One region of the Staphylococcus pseudintermedius genome, then DNA from elsewhere that is predicted to be linked to it. Evidence: riboswitches for the same ligand, from Rfam matches in the RefSeq annotation. Region 1 holds a riboswitch; the other holds the start of a gene.
What was found. A riboswitch is a leader RNA that binds a small molecule or an ion and turns the genes downstream of it on or off. The one in region 1 is predicted to bind FMN.
Positions count from the first base shown of each region.

Region 2: it holds a riboswitch for FMN, as region 1 does, so the genes downstream of both, ribD (bifunctional diaminohydroxyphosphoribosylaminopyrimidine deaminase/5-amino-6-(5-phosphoribosylamino)uracil reductase RibD) here and P3U61_RS06375 (ECF transporter S component) in region 1, are expected to answer to the same signal.

Region 1 is NZ_CP120150.1:1,329,407-1,339,284, reverse strand. Features, by position in the region: gene ypdA (bacillithiol disulfide reductase YpdA) at 1-698, opposite strand, end outside; gene ebpS (elastin-binding protein EbpS) at 944-2,299, opposite strand; gene P3U61_RS06390 (RecQ family ATP-dependent DNA helicase) at 2,474-3,850, opposite strand; gene P3U61_RS06385 (helix-turn-helix domain-containing protein) at 3,843-4,790, opposite strand; gene P3U61_RS06380 (ferredoxin) at 4,892-5,140, shown strand; gene P3U61_RS06375 (ECF transporter S component) at 5,403-5,948, opposite strand; FMN riboswitch at 6,014-6,152, opposite strand; gene P3U61_RS06370 (ATP-binding protein) at 6,308-8,065, opposite strand; gene P3U61_RS06365 (response regulator transcription factor) at 8,052-8,774, opposite strand; gene P3U61_RS06360 (pseudouridine synthase) at 8,886-9,632, opposite strand; gene scpB (SMC-Scp complex subunit ScpB) at 9,633-9,878, opposite strand, start outside.
Region 2 is NZ_CP120150.1:1,035,040-1,044,917, reverse strand. Features, by position in the region: gene ribB (3,4-dihydroxy-2-butanone-4-phosphate synthase) at 1-781, opposite strand, end outside; gene P3U61_RS04960 (riboflavin synthase) at 795-1,424, opposite strand; gene ribD (bifunctional diaminohydroxyphosphoribosylaminopyrimidine deaminase/5-amino-6-(5-phosphoribosylamino)uracil reductase RibD) at 1,429-2,475, opposite strand; FMN riboswitch at 2,621-2,755, opposite strand; gene P3U61_RS04950 (FAD/NAD(P)-binding protein) at 2,932-4,500, opposite strand; gene P3U61_RS04945 (peptidoglycan release complex glucosaminidase SagB) at 4,889-5,752, opposite strand; gene P3U61_RS04940 (hypothetical protein) at 5,909-6,133, opposite strand; gene P3U61_RS04935 (sigma-70 family RNA polymerase sigma factor) at 6,265-6,819, shown strand; gene P3U61_RS04930 (competence protein ComK) at 6,822-7,253, shown strand; gene P3U61_RS04925 (hypothetical protein) at 7,256-7,705, opposite strand; gene P3U61_RS04920 (transaldolase) at 7,872-8,582, opposite strand; gene P3U61_RS04915 (hypothetical protein) at 8,735-9,037, shown strand; gene crcB (fluoride efflux transporter CrcB) at 9,070-9,435, shown strand; gene crcB (fluoride efflux transporter CrcB) at 9,432-9,779, shown strand.

The DNA of each region.
Region 1 (9,878 bases):
TCTTTTTCAAACATCACTTGATCTTCTGTAATCTTTGTCACTTGACTATTGAAATGCATTTGAACATTACCTCGACGAACGAGTGATTCAAAATTCGGTAATATCCATGGCTTAATCGCTGGTGAATACGTCTCACCTCGATAAATAACAGTGACACGTGCACCTGCTTTTTCTAACTCAATTGCTGCATCGACTGCAGAGTTTTTACCACCGATGATGACAACGTCTTGGTCAAAATACGGATGCGGTTCTTTAAAATAATGCATTACTTTGGATAGCTCTGCACCTTCTACTTCTAACGTGTTATGTTGGCCGTAATAACCAGTCGCAACAGTTAAATAGCGACATTGATATACATCTTTAGTCGTTGTTAAAGTGAAGTGATCATGCATTTTTTTCACTGTTAACACTTCCTCAAATGCATTGACCTTAAGTTGATGATGTTTAACAACTTCACGATAGTACACTAATGCTTGATTTCGACGTGGTTTTAATTCTTCTACAATAAAAGGCACGTCACCAATACTTAATTTATCGCTAGAAGAAAAGAAAGTTTGATGTGTCGGATAATGGTAAATCGCATCCACAATATTCCCTTTTTCGATAACTAGTGTGTCAATACCTTTTTTCTTTTGTTCAATGGCGGCACTCAGTCCACATGGGCCACCGCCTATAATAATACTCTCTACAGTTTTCATTTTTATACTGAAACATTAAAAATGTGCGTTCACAAACGTCAATTATGCTACTTTAATGTTTCATATTGCCTCCTAATTCTCATACTAGCATCGTATATGATAAGAACTGTGATAATCCTTGTATATTATATCAACTTTTATAGTGATTCTAAATGGAAAAGTTTGTGACAGTCACTATTGCAAATAGAATGGCAATAAAAAACAACCTTATCCATTGAATCAGGATAAGGCTGCATTTATCAAATTTATGGAATGATGAGCTGTTGTCCGTTCGAAATGTTGTTATTTTGTAAACCGTTCGCACGTTTAATTTTTTCAACATTTTCAGGTGAACCATTACCGTAATATTGAATAGCGATACGATATAAGTTTTGGTTACCATTCACGACATGAGTCTGTCCGCCAGCAGATTGACCTTGTTGATAAGTGTTTTGTTGGTTATTGATATTGCTATTATTTACGTCGTTTTGACTATTATTCGGATTGGATGTCTCATTTGGATCTGAAGCATTTGAATTGTCACTATTATTGGCGTCTGACTCTGATTGATCATTGTCATCCTTACTGTTGTCGTCGCTATCTTTTGAAGCTGTCGCTTTATCGGAATCAGCTTGTTTATCGTCTTCGTCTTTAGATTGACTTTGTTGATTGTCATCTGAATTTTTCTTCGTATCCTCTTTTTGTGCGACTTCTTGCTGATTATCATTTTGATGATCTTGATTAAAGAGATACATGCCACCGAAAATCGCAACTGTACCTAAAAGAATAATCGCCGCTAGTAACGGTAAAAGCTTTTTGAAAAATCCACCGCCAGATCCATTTGAAACAGTCGTCTCTGAAGATTCAGTTTCTGGTTGACGTTCTGGTGTTTGTTGCGCATGAGCTTTTGAAGCGCCTAAACCTGTTGCTGCGCCAGTCGACGCACCTGCCGCAGCTTTTTTTCCTTTGTTCCCTTGAGGTTTGCTGTCTTCTAAAGTTGGGTTTTCGTCTTGTTTTGGACTTTGATCATTTTTCTCCATGCCCGCTCTTGCCACACCTGTCGCGCCTAAACCTGCCCCAGTGGCCAAAGCTTTTTTACTCTTGTGGGGTTCTTGTTGCTCTCCTTGTTGATTGCTTTGTGCTTCATTTGTCACTTTAGGTTGTTGCTTTTTATTATTTGTCATTTGAACATTTGCACCAGTTCCAACAGCTGTATGGCCTGATGTTGCAGCTCTTTGACCTTTCGTATCCTCTTTCGCTGGTTCATTTTGCATTGAATCAGCTGTTTGAGCACGTTTGCCTTCAGCGTCATGTTGCGTGTGATTAAGGTGATTGTCATCACTCTTTTTAACGCCACCAATCGGACCTGTTTTTTTGTCAGCTGCTGCTTCTTGTGGGTTAGTCTGCGTATCTTTTTGTGTAGGTTTAGCTTTTGATATACCGAAATCTCTTTTTCTGCGGCGTCTAGAAGCATTTCGTGGCGGGAATTGCTGTTCCTGACTTGCTTGAGGTTGATCATCTTTTTCATTTATTGCTTCAGTTGTCTCGTCCTCGTCATGATGATGGGACTTAATTTCTTGACGACTGCGTTCAAACTCATCTTTGAAATTATCTTTTGACACTTAACATTCATCCTTTCCATATCAAATGTACAATAACGATTTGAAAGTATAAACTTTGATACGATCAATATCAATTCATCACATCTATTTAATTCTATGTTGTCGTTAAATCGCCTAATACCATTTACCCTAAATTATAACGGGTTTAAATTAAAAGTGAAAGCATTGTGAAAATTAATGAAACAAATTTTCCAACTTTTCAATGTAAGTTAACTTTCTTTTAACTTTTTTCTTATTTTTTTCATAAACTGGACTAAGTGCCTCGCATTGATCACAACATGCATCTGTCGTTTCTTTCGTCATACCAAAGTAATTCAGTAAATGTTGACGTCGGCATTGTTTGGTTAAAATATAATGATACATATGACGATAACCTTGTCTTTTCATGTCTTCATTTTGAGTGAATATTTGTCTAAGTTGTTGAAATGAAAAAGCTTCAGTTAATACATCTAAAATGGCACGTTTTTCACTATCAATCATTTGACCGACTTCATATTGGTCCACATCTGAAGCATGCATGATATTCACTAATGCCAACGTCTCCATTAAATACTGGTCGTCTGGTTGAAACAGTGCAATGGCTTGACTTGGAAGCCCATCTCTACCCGCACGTCCTATTTCTTGTAGATAACTTGAAGGTGTCGTTGAAACGTGAAAATGAATAATGGTACGAATATCTGGTTTATTGACGCCCATGCCAAAAGCACTTGTTGCAACGATAATTCGTATGTCGTTGTTTAAAAACTGTTGTTGAACGGTATGACGCTCTTGATAAGATAGATCTCCATGGTATATTCCCGTTAAATACCCTGCTTCATAAATCGAAGTTGCTAAATCTAAGCTGACCTTTTTGGACGACACATAGACAATTGTTGGACCAGACGTCGCAATTGTATCAATTAACCAATTCACTTTTTCTTCATATGATGACATGAATTTTACAGATAAAGCCACATTCGGTCGGTCCATCGAGTGTTCAATGACATGAATTGATTTTTGAATGACACGCTGAATATCATCTTTCAAGTGTCGCGTTGCAGTGGCTGTCAGTGCAAGTATGGTGGCTTCGTTAAAATAGCGTATCACTTTACCGATCAAGGCATAGTGTGGTCTAAAATCAAATCCCCATTCAGATAAACAGTGTACTTCATCAAGCACAATCATGCCGAATCGGATATTTTTGAAAAGATGAAAATGGTGCGGCTGTAAAATAAATTCAGGACTCACAAAAATAAATCGGGCTTGTGTTAACTGTTGGAACGCTCGCTTTTTGGCCGCTTGTTCCATCCCTGAATGAATCGCGACGACATGGTGTTCTCCTTGCATTTTCATCTGCATCACTTGATCGTCCATTAACGAAATGAGTGGCGAAATGACCAAGGTCGGTTGTTGCTTCATATAAGTTGGTAGTTGATAACAAAGCGACTTACCACTTCCGGTCGGTAAAATCCCGAGTGTATGTTGCCCTTCTAGAACGCTTGAAATAATACTTTCTTGACCGGGGCGGAATGTTGTAAAACCAAAATATTGTTTTAAAGCATCTTTAAGCATGTAATTCTCCTTTTGCGCTGCCAATAATCGCGAGTTTAAGTTCAAAATAGGATAATGTGTCAAATTGTTCTTTGTACAGTTTTAATCGTTGATAGGGGTGCGCTTGATAAAATTTAAGAAATTCATTATACGGATGCGTGAAAAAATCATCATAGTTTGTTAAAAGCTGTTTCATAAACAAATCAAGAATATGATCTTTTATCGTCGTTTCCCGTACTTGCTCAATTTGTGCGACTTTTGCTATTGAATATCCTTTTTGTAGCAATTGTAACGTTTGCATTACTCGATCGGATAATTCTATAGGCATGATACATTGTGAAAGTATTGGAAACGTATCAGCATTTTGAATGAAAAGATAAATGGATAATAACTCTTCGTAATATGCAGTATACAAATCATGGATATCAATGGACTCAATCATGCTTATTTGGGCAAACGTGTACATCGGTTCGTCATATCCAGTCAATAAGTAATGCGTATATAATGTGTCATGTTTCTCGGATAGCATTTTAAATAATGTTGTGACCTCTTCTTCAAATGCATCTTGTAATTGCTGTTGCTCAATTTCATAATAAATAAGGCGTACAACTTCGTGAATGTCGACTTGTGATGTAATAGGCAAAAATGTACGTTGATTGTGTTGAATATGAGAAACCGTTTGAACTAATAGCTGAAATGCTTTAAAAGTAGCGTCTAAAGTTGAATACGTCATACGATTGCTTGTTTGAATAGTCGTATGATGGTATGACTCATGACTAATCATTTGTTCCAACTGTTCATACTTTAATTTGGGTGCACAGCCATAGAGTGATAATATATTTAAAGAAACAGCATCAAAAAAAGTTTGATGAGATTTTTTACCTATGATAATATTAAAGATGCTTTTTTTAGTTTTGTAGGCTGATGCATGATGATAGAGATATAGAATTAATTGTTTCATGTTTAGACCTCGTTAAAAACGTATATATTGAAAAATCGGGTACACAGAACTACAATAAAATTATAATGTGAGTATGGTACTTTGAAAAGGGAGGCGAAAAAATGGCTAAATATACAATTGTTGATATGGATACTTGTATAGCTTGTGGTGCATGTGGTGCAGCTGCTCCAGATATTTATGACTACGACGATGAAGGTATTGCATATGTAATTTTAGATGACAACCAAGGTACAACGCCAGTACCAGAAGAATTGTATGAAGATCTTGAAGATGCTTTTGAAGGTTGCCCTACTGACTCTATTAAAGTTGAAGAGGAGTCATTTGATGGTGACGCACTCAAATTTGAATAGTTCATATTGAGGACACTTGTCTTTAATATTAATATAAAACAACTTAAGGTCTAAGTAAACTAAGATGAGGGTTGAGTAGAAAAATGGTTTGATTACCATGCTACTCAATCTATTTTTTATGTTTTGAATAAAAATCCGCTTTGTATTGATAGAAATCATATCCGAACATTCTTTACATCAACAGCTTTATTGTTTAACTATTGCTTCACTCATTGACTATAAAAAAGGCTGGAAACCACAATGTCCCAGCCTGTTAAGATATTTATTTCAAAATATGTCCAATGCGTTGATAGAGCAATATAAAAATAATAGATATCAATGCGCCTTTGATGATGTTAAATGGAATAATGCCTGCTGCGATAATCAACTTAAGATTATTCGCGATATCAGTAAGGTTCATTATCATGCCATAGAGTGGGAGTAACACGAAATAATTCATGACAGCTAACACAATGGTCATGACAATAGTACCAGTAATTAATCCTAAAATGAGATGTTTTGTTGATTGATTATTACGGTAGATTCCATAACTTACAAGTAATAAACTCGCACCTGCTAAAAAGTTAGCAATTGGCCCAACAGGATCACTTAAGTTAAAAAAGAAATTCAGTAAGTTTTTAATTAATTCAACGAGCAAACCCGCAACCGGCCCGAATGTAAATGTCGCCAATAATGCTGGTGCATCACTAAAATCAATCGTTAAATATGGCGGTAAAAATGGCAACGGAAACTTTATAAATGTCAGTACAATTGCAATTGCACTTAACATCCCTACCGTTATCATTCGTTTCGTTTGCTTTTGTTTCATAAAAAAGACCTCCCATTAAATTCATCTTTCACGAATAGGAGGAATAAAGAGCAACACAAATAAACCTCCATCTTCTCCCATCCAGACTTTAACTGTCGGCTCTAGAATCTCACTAGATCAGCCACAAAGATGCTGAACATCATTTGCAGGTCGCAGGCTTATTTTACTGCCGGTTGGGAATTACACCCTACCCCGAAGATGAATTAATTTTTTATTATTTTCGTTAATAGTTTACATGAGATAACTTTTGAATACAATCTATTTGCAACAACTTAAACATCCTGAAGATATAAATAAAGAACGGCGATACCTCGATTTTAAAATGAGATATCGTCGTTCCTGTAGAAATTCATCCTTGCTTAATCGATTTCTTCTACATGTGATTTTTTAGGTAATGAAATGATAAATTTTGTTCCTTTGTCGAGTTCACTTTCTACTCGGATGTGACCACCATGCGCATTTACAATCATGCGTGTAATAAACAATCCAAGCCCTGTTCCTTGTGAGCCCCTTTTACGTGCAGAGTCCACTTTATAAAAACGCTCGAAAAGTTTCTCTAAATGTTGAGGTGCGATACCAACGCCCGTGTCTTCAATAGTTAAAATTTGATGGTCATGATCCGCCGTTGCTTTAATTGAAATTGTATCGCCGGGTTGTGTATAACGTGACGCATTATCGACAAGGTTCGTCAACACTTGTTCCATGCGATCAAAGTCATAGTACCAAAGTGAAGCCATCTCGCCGTCCATTTGAAAATCTAAGGTCAAATTTAGTTCTTGTGCTTGTTGACGATATTTCATCGCCATTTTTCTAACTAAATCTTGCATCGGTTGCACTTCTTGCGTAACATTCAACCCCTCAGCATCCATTTTCGCGACATTCAACAATTCATTGACTAAGCGACTTAATCGTTTAGACTCGTCTAATACAACCGTCAAAAATTCATTGATTTCTTCCGGTTCAGTGACGACACCATCCACGATCGACTCGGTATAACCTTGTAATAATGAAATCGGTGTGCGCAATTCGTGAGAGACACTTGCAATAAAGTCTTTTTTCACTTGTTCAAGCTCATGTTCGTTTGTCATATCACGTACGATAGCAACAAGGCCGCCTTCACCGTTAGTTTGAATTTTTTTAATATGACTCATAATAATCACATAAAAACGTTGATTCATTTCATATTCTCGATATTCCGTTTTTTGACTCTCAAATGTATCTTCAATTTGTAGATTAAACATTTCGCGGTCGGATTCGTTAAATTCTGAAAGCATCCGTTCAGCTAAAGCGTTTGAAATAATAATTTGTTTTTTATGATTGATACCTAATACCCCTTCAACCATTGAATTAATAAGGGTGTCACGAATATTTTTAGATGTCGTTAACGCATCGATATGCGTTTGAATACTGCGACTCATTTTGTTAAAAGTCATCGCGAGCTCGCCAATTTCATCTCTCGTTTGAATTGGTACACGCTTGTCATAGTTTCCTCGAGCGACTTCTTTCGCCTGGGTTTTAAGTTGACGCAGTGGATTCGTAATACGTGTTGATAAGAAAAATGCGAAAACCGTTGTAATGGCTAGGAAAACGACAGCTGTAATTAAAATCATAACCGTAATGATGTTATTTGTATCATCAATACTCTTTAAATCTTGATAAATAAATATCGCTGAAGATTGGCCGTTGTTATCTTTAGAAGGATAACCGAGTAATACATAAGTATGCGTTTTACCATCAATTTTAAAAGTGACGTGTTGTAACTCAGAATGATTATTTTTTAGTACACGGTCAAAATTTGGATGCTCACTAATTTCTTTAAGCATTTTCTTTTTAACAGTATCTTTTTCATTGATATGCGCACGGTCGGGTAATATAATGAGGCCTTTGTTATCCTCTAACAAAGCTTCACTATGTTCAATGGCGAGTTTTCGATTATCATTTTTAAGTAATACTTGGTTTACGTTTTCAGCACTTTGATAGAGCGCACGTTCAGTTTCTTGCGTGAAATAATATTGGAAAAACGTGATTAATGCAGCACTTAATAAAATTAAAACTGTCGTTACTATTAAAATAATAGTTAACCACAGTTTTACGACAACGTTATTAAGTCGTTTCATCCGACTTGCTAACTTCGAATTTATACCCTACACCCCAAACGGTTTGTATCATTTTTGCTGCATCTGCAGAAACACGATTTAATTTTTCACGCAAACGTTTGACATGTGTATCTACAGTACGTAAATCACCGTAAAATTCGTAATGCCAAACTTCTTTTAATAATTGTTCTCTATCAAATACTTTATTAGGTGTTTTAGCTAAGAAAATGAGTAATTCATATTCTTTTGGCGTAAGATTAACCGGCGTCCCATCAGCCAATACCTTATGTGCATCATTATCAATCGTTAAATGTTTAAATTCAATCATATCACGGGCATGCGGCTCATTTTGTTCAGCTTTTGAAGATTCTGTACGACGTAATAACGCTTTAACGCGCAACACAACTTCGCGTGGTGAAAATGGCTTAACGATGTAGTCATCAGCACCTGATTCAAAACCTTCAACGCGATTATTTTCCTCGCCTTTTGCAGTGAGCATAATAATAGGCGTATCTTTAAGTTCACGTAATTTAACCGCAACTTCAAGACCGTCCATTTCAGGCAACATTAAATCTAACAAAATACATGAATAATCATATTTTGTCGCCATGTCTAAAGCTTCGCGTCCATCACTAGCTTCTGCGATGACATAACCTTCTCTTTCTAAATATAATTTTAATAATTTTCTAATTCGATGTTCATCATCTACGACTAAGATTTCATTAGTCATCATGACATACCTCCCACACATGGTGACATTTCTAACTCAAAGCATATTATACCATAATGATTTCTTCGGGTAATAATAAAACAATGACGTGCGTGCTGACTTGAATAATAGTTAACGTTGTTGTTGACCGTTCTCTGCAAGGTGACGGAGTGATTTCACTTCATGTGGTGACAATACACGCCCTTCTCCAGCGCCGAGCCCTTTCAAAGTGAGCGGACCAAATGAAACGCGTGATAACTTTTGTACACTAAAACCAAAATGTTCAAACATACGACGTACTTGACGGTTTCGCCCTTCAGTAATGGTAATTTCAACAAGTGACGTATTTTTTTCTTTATTTTGCTTTTTCACTTTTACTTTTGCAGGTTGTGTGAGTCCATCTTCAAGTTGAATTCCTTTTTCAAGTTGTTTCACTTGTTCACGTAAAATATACCCTTCTATTTTTGCAACATACGTTTTGGGAATTTTATAGCGTGGATGTGTCATTAAGTTTGTAAACTCACCATCATTTGTTAATAACAGCAGTCCAGATGTGTCATAGTCTAAACGACCCACTGGATAAATACGTGTTTCTAAGTCATCAAAATAATCAGTAACGACTTTTCGACCACGATCATCTGAAACGCTCGTAATGACTTGCGCAGGTTTATAGAACAGGATATAAAGTTTGTCTTCTTGCTCAAGTGGTATCCCTTCTACGGTCACTTCATCAGATGGACGTACTTTTGTCCCTAATTCAGTGACAGTTTTACCATTGACCTGTACTTTGCCTTCTTCAATTAATGTTTCTGCTTTACGTCGAGAGGTATAACCACTGTTCGCAATACGTTTTTGTAATCTTTCTAATTGTTGACTCATTTAAGAATCTCCTTTCTGATTCACCAGTTGGCTGAAAAACGATTCAATTTCCTCTTCTTCTTCATCTGTTGTTGGGAGTGCCTCAAGACTTTCCAAACCAAAGACATTTAAAAATAAATCTGTTGTAAAGAGCTGTTGTCCACGTGCTTCGGGATTAGTTTTAGGTTCAACCAATCCTTTAGCAATCAATGTTTTAACGGGACCGTCAGATTGAATTCCGCGTATCAATTCGATATCATTACGTGT
Region 2 (9,878 bases), 290 kb from region 1:
GAAATATATCACCTGTCGCACAAGCGGAATGGACGCGGACATTCATCGTGGGTTGAATGTCACCTTTGACGAGCGCTAAATGTTCTTCTCCGTCAATATTTGAAGTAAAACCATACATGTCAAATTCACCAAATTGGGTTGGTAATTTAATTTTCGCTTCCACTGAAATCAATGTACGTTGTGATTTAATATATGCAACAATATCTTCAATCGAAATCATTTTCAAGTTGTGTTGCGCTTTAAACCGCTCTAATTGTTCTCCTTTGGCCATCGTCCCGTCATCATTCATAATTTCACATATCACACCGGCTGGACGTGCCCCTGTTAACTTCGCCAAATCGATTGTCGCTTCAGTGTGCCCCCGACGTTCGAGGACCCCATGCTTTTTAGCGATTAACGGAAAGATATGACCAGGTTGATGAAATGTTTCAGCAGTCATTTTTTCATCTATCAGTGCTCTCGCTGTTACTGTTCTTTCAAAAGCACTAATTCCTGTTGTTGATTGCACATGGTCAATACTTTGTGTAAATGCCGTACCGTGGGGATCGCGATTGTGTTCGACCATATTATCAAGTCCCGCTTGTTGGGCAATCTCTGCTGTAATTGGTGTACAAATGAGGCCTCTCCCGTGGGTCGCCATAAAATTAATTGTGTTTTCATCCATCCACTCTGTAATTGCAACAAGATCACCTTCATTTTCGCGATCTTCATCATCAACGACAATAATCGTGCCGCCTTGTTTCAATGCTTCTAACGCTTCTTCAATTTTGTCTAATTGCATGTAACGCCCCTCCTTAAAAACCTGCATTCAATAATTCTTCTACTGACAGCTGTGATTTTTCCTTTGTGATGGCTTGGACATATTTAAAGAGCATATCTGTTTCTAAATGCACCGGATCACCTTGTTTTTTCTCAGCAAGAATGGTTGCTTTACGTGTTTCTGGAATTAAATGAATATCAAAACAATCTCTAAATTTTTTAAAAACCGTTAGACTGATACCATCAACAGCAATCGACCCTTGTGGAATCATTTGATCGATTAGACACGGTTCAGCTTTAATTGTATAAATCCATTCATTTTGGGATGTTTGAATGTGTTGAATCACGCCTTTACCGTCGACGTGACCTTGTACAAAATGGCCACCTAACCTCCCAGTAGCTAATAATGCACGTTCTAAATTAACGGTATCATTCGTTTTTAAATCTGCTAAATAGGTTTTATTTTCAGTTCCGTGAATGACATCGACTGTAAAGCTATATTGATCAAAGCGCGTCACAGTCAGACATGTACCATTCACACTAATCGAGTCGCCTATATGCATATCGTCTAATATTTTTTTACATTGAATTGTCAGTGCTGTTGTAGGGTTACGTTTTTGAATATGTTGAACTGTACCGACCTCTTCAACGATACCTGTGAACATGTCGTCACTTCCTTTGCATTCGGAGTTTCAAATCGGTATCTATTATGTCAGTTTGTACAATTTCAAATTGTGGAAGTTGGTTTAAAGGGGTCACCAATGGAGTTTGATAAAATTGATTCACACCTTGACCACCTATGATTTTCGGGGCTAAATATAGGATGAAGTGCGTCACCAAACGAGACGCTAAAAATTGTGAAGTTACATTAGGGCCTGCTTCGACAAGGACATGACCATAACCTTTTTGATATAAATCTTTGAGCACATCTTCAATTTGAATGTCGGTTTGCTGAATTATTTCAACATGGTCGAATGATGAAGTGAGTGCTTGATTTTCAGTATAAATATAAATCGGTGTCACATGATCTTGGAAAAGTTGTGCATCCCAGTTGATTTTGCCGGAGCGCGATAAAATCACTTTCGCTGGATGATGTCCATCTTCCACGCGTGTCGTTAAACTTGGATTATCATGTGTTAGCGTGCCATTTCCAGTTATTATCGCATCATGAGAATGTCTCAATTGGAAAACATCTGCCTTTACTTGTTTAGAAGTAATCCATTGACTTTCAAAATGATCCGTCGCTTGTTTACCATCTATACTGGCGCTCACCTTAACTGTCACAATGGGAACAGCACCTTCTTTACTGCGATAAAAAGCGGCATACAATTGCTCGGCACGTGGATGTGGACGATATTCCACCTCAATACCATGTTGCACCATCACGTCATGGCTTGTTTCTTGTAATGTGGTATCTTTGGCAGCATAAACGACTTTCGCTATACCAGTGTCAATGATACGTTGTGCACATGGAGGTGTACTGCCGTAGTGTGAACACGGTTCAAGGGAGACGTAAATCGTAGCACCTTTAACGTGTTTAGCACCGGCCATATCAATCGCTTGAATTTCAGCATGGCGTTCACCTTTTTTTAAATGTGCACCAAAACCGATGATACGCCCATGTTTCACAATGACGGCTCCTACTGCTGGATTCGTTCCAGTTTGGCCTTGTGTCATTTCTGCCAATTGTATCGCATAGTCTAAATAATGGTTCATACTTTCACCTCAATAAAAAACCACTCGATTGTCGACTTCGAGTGGTAGGATGTATGAAAAGTGATCAAAACACATTGATTCTTTTTCATTCAAAATTTGGATACGACAAATAAACTCACATATTGTATGTGAAAAAATGTCGTCACTATTCTTCCTCCCATCCAGACTTTAACTGTCGGCTCTAGATTCTCACTAGATCAGCCATATCAAATCAATGATACGGGTCGCAGGCTTATATTTTACTGCCGGTTGGGAATTTCACCCAGCCCCGAAAGAATATATGAAATTGTATTGAGAATAAAAGATACACATGGACCTATCAAAAGTCCATGCGTCTATATTAGCGTATCTTTTTAAAATTTACAATTGATTAAACATCAAATCTTCAGCATCACCAATTAATAATATAATGATTTATCACAACATTAAAGCTCTCTCCGCCCTAAAACAGCGTCTTTATTTTTTCTTCTTTTTCTTCTTCGTTTTTTTCTTTTTTGCTTTTTCTTCCGCTTTCTTTTGTTGTTTGCGCGCTTCTTTTTCTAGAGCCTTTTTTGCTTTATAGGTGTCATATAAGTTTTCTACCGCACTGACTGCCTGTTGAATAATCATGCTCACGCCATTACGTTCAAAGTTAACACCGTTTGTCATTTGTCCAATTGCACGCATGTTGTTGAGTGTACCATATAACGGACTAATGACTTCATTCGTTGATGGCACGATTTGGATCCCACCAAGAGGATGTGCCTGGACGATTTGACGATTCGCCACATCTAGAAGTAATGCATCGTCATCATCTAATTGACTCAAATGTTTTTTCGGACCCGTCGCATTAATGACTACATCCATTTTCATTTCTTCATGAACATTTTTAAAGCGCAAACGGTATTTACCGTAAAATTGACGCACATGCTCCAAACCAGACAACACTTGTAAATGGCCAGCTTTGATTTCTTCCACCAACAATTGTGCTGTTTCTCTAGGCATTGGATTTGTATTCTCTTTCATGTAGCGGTGGTATTTGTTGATAAATTGTTCTTGGTCTTCACGACTTAAACTATTCCAAATCCAATTCATATTTTCTTTTAACGTTTCAAACATACTTTGTAATGCACCGACTTCTTCTGGATGATTCAAATCATAATTCAAGTCACGAATCGCATCATATTTACGACGTTTCAATAATTTTTCTAATGGTATATCTCGTACTTCAAATTCTTTTTTAAACAATGCTACAGCGTCTTCTAATGGAACGACGCCCATGTTTTCTGCCTTCAGCGCATCAAAATTTTCCAATGTTAAAAATTGAAAGGTAATATCCTGCATCGTTCCACGCACACTCGGTAATTTACCACTACGACTCGCCATCACAATCGGTTTACGCTGATGATGACTTAATGCGTGACGTACAACATCTAAACTTGCTAATCCTGTCCCAATAATCGCCACAGCATCGTCATCATCTACTTCAGCTAACGTTTGATTAGCAGGATAAGGTGAATGAATGTACCCTTTTAGTCCTTTTAAATCAAATGGATCGTTGTAAGACATCGTACCAGTCGTAAAGAACACATAATCATATTTTTGACACGAATCGACATCGTTCCCTGTACATACGACAATACGTTTAGGAGTAATTTCACTTTCTTGCTCTTCAATATACATATGCGTCACTTCTTGTTTGATGACATTGACATTTTCAAATGTTGTGTCAAATTGTTCTAAATAACTTTTCATATAGTGACCAAATACGTATCTCGGCAAATAATCCGCATCACCGTAATCAAACGTATCTTGTTCGTTATACCATTCTCTAAATTCTAGAATGTTATCGACGTTTAATGATAAATGATCAACAGGCACATTAATCAAAAAATCTTCACTATCATTTTGAAAAGGTTCTCCTTGCCCCATGTTATAAGCATTATCATATAAATCTACTTCAATCTTCTTAAATTGCTTATATTTTACGAGCTGTCGCAAAACGCTCACACCTGCTGTTCCCATTCCAACAATGGCTACTCTCATTTTGCACCATCCTTACTCTAATTTGTACATTGCTTCTCTATTATACCCTGAATGATACCTATTAATTAATCATTTTACATTTTACTATCGTATTGGTCCTGTTCGAGTCATTAATGATGTACAAAATTTGAGCAGTAAGAATCGTAAACGTCACACATTTACTTTGATTACAATTCACACGCATAGTACACTTGAGACATAAAGGAGTGCGTACTATGTTAAAAATGATTGTCAAAGTGATTATTTCAACAGTCATCTTATTTTTTGTACTCGGTCGTAACAATAAAGCTGAGTAATCTCGTATTTATGCAGCAATAAAAAAGGTTGAGTCGTTCACATGAATACCGTGACAACTCAACCTTTTCGTTCAATATTAATCAAAATGGATTTAATAGTTATGACCATCTTGATGCTTTTTATCATCTTTGTATACGTACCAGTTAAAATATTTACCTTCCGTTTTCATATCTTTATAGAAATCCGCCATAATCACCGCATTACTTTTAGCCCAGTTAATGTCTGTAGCATATTGGTGTTCACCAGGATTTTTAGGATTCCAACGCATACTATATAATGTGTTTTGATTTGGGTTAGATAAGTAGTGGTCGTGAATAAACGCTGCACCACCATTAATGGCTTTTTCTGGTGTATCCCAACCCTTTTTCTTCGCATATTCTGCACCGGTTTTAACAGGCGCTTCATCTAATGCACCGACACCATAAAAGTTATAATATTTTTTCCCGTCAATTTCCACACCATTCGACAATTCAGAAACGACTGAGCCTGTCTCTAAAAGCGCATGTGAAATCAAATACACTTCATTAACTTGTTTGGCTTTCGCCGCATTCACAAAATCATCCGTATGTGCTAACAATGTCGGATGATCTCGTAACATCCGTTTAATTCTGTTTTTATCAATACCTTGATACTTTGACAATTCTAAAAATTGATATTTCTGCCGCTTGTCATCCATAAAAGATGAACTATCCATCGCTTGACGAATTTCAGAATCTGAAGCGTCACGCCAATTGGTATGGTCTTTATTTGAAACTTGCTGGCTTGTGTAGTTATCAATTTGCTTTTCAGATGCTTGTTTTAACGTCACATCTAACTTTTCAACACGTTCAACTTGGTCAACACTTTTAAAGAATATTTGATCTTCAATCATCTTGAAAAAGAAAAAACCTGCAGCTGCAGCAATCATTAAAGATGCAAGGACAGCAAGGATGGAACCTTTCTTGTGCTTTCTCATAAACACACCTCTTCAGAATGTTTCATATTGTTACATAAATTAAATTTACTCGCTTGACTTCAAATTTTACCACCTTACACGACTCTGTACAATTGGTTTCATCTCTTGTTACAAATTCATAAAAAAATAGTAATGAATATGTAAACTAATCCATTACTATTTTTCTTCACGGTGGTAATCCATCATAATGAAACTTGCTGCTTGAGAACGATTTTTATAGTAATAGCGTGCAAGGTTAATCGTTCCTTCTACATCACCGTCACGATACATCATTTCTTTTGTCATATTATTAATCATAACGAACTCTGAACGATCTCTAATGATGTCCAAATCGTCATTACGCGCAAAGAAATGCTCTAAATTTAAATGTTCGTAATCCATAATATCCTCCTCTATACATTTGTAATGGTCGAAATGTCTTAATTGCGTCCTTATACACCGTTTCATTAAAAAAATAGCGATAAAACAGTGTCTCATTCTTGTATTAAACATAAAATAGCACAAAAAGTAAAATGTCACAATCATTTCGCTATGGTATAACTCCATTGACCGGTCAAATTAGAAAAGGAGTGATTGATATCATTTTTGATACACTTTATGCTCAATACTATAAATTCATACATTTTTTACTACATCAGTATCAAATTTCGTATAATTATGATGAATACTTCCAATTGTTGTCGATACGGTTATGGGAACTTTCAATGAAATATGATGCGACTTTTAATCAGTCTTTTAAAACGTATATCAATTATCAACTGAAATATTATTTAATCGATTTATTACGCTCGGCACATACACCGTTGACAACAACACCACTGGATACATCAGCCAATCAACTGAAAGACATGTCGACATCACATTTGAATTTGATGCTTGAAGATATCATACGAACTTTAAAACCGACACATCGCACTTGGTTTCGCTTTTATTTGCAAGGTTATCAGCAAAAAGAGATTCAACAGCTGATGCAAGTATCAGCTACCACGGTTCGTAAATATAAAATTGCCACCTTCCGTCATATCAAACAAGTATTGACACAAGATGATTTAAAGAAAGGATTTTAGCCATGACTGTCACACAACCACAATACGAAAACATACTTTATATTAAATCGTCAGAATCAATAGGGCATCAATTGGTTATTCAACATCTCACGCATGAACAACGAAGCCAAATGTCGATGAAACAGTATATTGACCAACTGGCTTATCAATTTCAAAGAGATGTACGTACGCAACAAAAAATTGCGAGCGAGACGTTGAAAGTACATCAAATGATCCCGATATTTTTGAGCAAATCACTGATACTTTGTCCACTTCAATCACAACGCGCAGCCATTCAATATTATATTAATGTCACACACGTTATCGCCGCTTCGTCACATCAGCAAAATACACGCATTCATTTTAACAACAACTTGTCACTCATTGTCCCAATGCCTTTAAATCAATTCGTTCGAAAATGGAAAGACGCTTATTTACTCACAGCACTAATGTAACTTTAATTCACTTTATTAAATTTATACAACAACAATCTTTTGGTGAAAAATGCGTTGACACGTTTCATCAAATAAACCGTCCCAATCATTAATACAATCGCACCGAATAAAACAGCGATCACGGTACCTACAGATAATGTCACTTGAGGTTGGATAAAGTAATTCACCGCACTTAAACTCAGTAGCAAGCCAGTAATAAATAAACCGAGCAACAAAATATTCGAAACAAGTAAGCCAACCAATGATGTAACTAAATGACCCGATGAAACAATACGTGTCCCAAAAACTTCATGTTGCAAATAATCATTTACAAAACGGCGTGGTGTCGAAAATTGTTGTTGGATAGTTTCAACACGATGCTTTTCAAAATATTGTGTTAGCGCATTTTTTTCGCGGCGATTGAGATACCATAACTCTTTCTTCACTTTATACTCAAATACGTCTTTTCGCATATTAGACTCCTTTATGTCTTTTACTTAACAAAGCATAGCTAAAATTGAGATGTATTGCAAGCGCCATTCAACTCAAAAAAGCACATGCGTGCGGGTTTTGAAATCTATCATTGACTCGATTTCAGCCCACGCACATGTGCTTTTTGTAAATGATGTCGTTGTCAAATTATAAAATGCTAAGACCTGAAGATTTGATGTCTTTAGCGAAACCTTGAACTGTGTCTACTGATAATTCATTGATGTCACGACCGATGTTTGATACTTTTTTAACAACATCTGAAGGACAAGTAATGATGTCTGCACCAATTTCATCAGCTTGGATGACGTTGAATAATTCACGACAGCTTGCCCATAAAAGTTGCACGCCTTCCTTGCTGTGAGTCACTTCAACTGATTCTTTCATTAATGGCATTGGGTCTACACCTGTGTCAGCAATACGACCTGCGAATACTGATACGTATGTTTCAACACCAGCAGTTACAGCCTCAGTGATTTCTTTAACTTGTTCAATTGTGTATACAGCTGTAACGTTAAGTTTTACGCCTTTAGCTGATAAGCTTTTGATAAGTGGAATCATAGACTCCCCTTTAGTGTTCACAACGGGGATTTTAACGAAGATGTTCTCACCAAATTGTTGGATGATTTCAGCTTCTTTTTCCATTGTTTCCATGTCGTCACCGAACACTTCGAATGAGATAGAAGCATCAGGAATCGCTTCAACTGCTTCTTTAGCAAATTCAATGTAATCTTTTACGCCTGCTTTCGCCATTAAGCTTGGGTTTGTAGTAAAACCGTCTACCTCTTTATTTTGATATGCTTTCTTCATTTGTTCGATGTCTGCACCATCAGCAAATACGCGTACTTTTAAATCAGCCATTTAATTATGCCTCCTTGATATTTTTATCATATTAACGTTATAACATTTTTTATGTCCTCAATGCCATTTTTACGCTTACAAAATTTTTAACCAGATGTAAATGAATTCAAAAATATGATATGATAACAAGCGATATGAAAAGGAGGCATATGATGTCTAAATCTAAGAAATACTTTTACTTATCCGTGTTGTTAATGTTAATCAGTCTCTATTTTAATACGCTTAATCCATTACTTAACGCACACTTCACATCTATTATTAAACTCATTTTTGTATGTAGTGTCGTTAATTGTTTAATATTGTTGATCGCCATTCGTTTTGCCGACAAATCTATTAAACATTTACCAGAGCGTCGCAATTGGATTCATAAAGCCTCGAAAATACAACCATTATTACTACTCATTGTATTAGTGGTCCATCTACTTGCTTCACTTTACACATTTGGCATCATTTAAAATTAAGAAATTTGAAGAGAAATGGTGATATTTTGAAGTATATTTTAATCTTTTTAGGTGGCTGCATAGGTGCACTATTGAGATGGCAAACGAGCTTCATAACAATTGGATATCATTTACCGATAGGCACCTTCATTGCAAATTTGTTAGGTGCCTTTTTAATGGGTTATTTCACAGTACGCCTTCATCATTGGAATTCAAGCTATCCGAAACTTAAACTAGGACTCACAACAGGATTTTTAGGTGCATTAACGACATTTTCCACTTTTCAATTAGAACTTGTCACACTGGCACAACAGTTAGACTGGTTCAATTTAGTCATATATGGATTGTGTAGCTATTGTGGCGGCCTCATCTGTTGTTACTTAGGCTACAAATTAGGGGGTGTGCATGCATGACCATGTTATTCGTGGCATTAGGCGGTGGCATCGGAGCTGTATTACGTGGCTTCATCAGTGCGATAACATCACGTTATATGAACATATCATTTCCTATCGCGACGTTAATCGTTAATCTTATCGGTTCGTTTTGTATTGGTTATTTCAACCACTTTACATTGTTATCACCTGAATTAAAGCTGTTAATCATCACAGGTTTACTCGGTGGTTTTACAACATTTTCAACATTAACTTTGGAACTATTTCAAATGTTGCATTCCAAAACGTGGGGCCGATTCATTTGGTATAGCACATGCCAATATATCGGCTGTTTTGTACTATGTTTCATCGGCATGCAGTTGTAGCAACTTAAAATCTTATGTATAAAAGTTAAAGGAGCTAGGACATTACGTTTCCTTAGCTCCTTTAATGTATCAAAAATCTATATTTACATAAACGTTGAC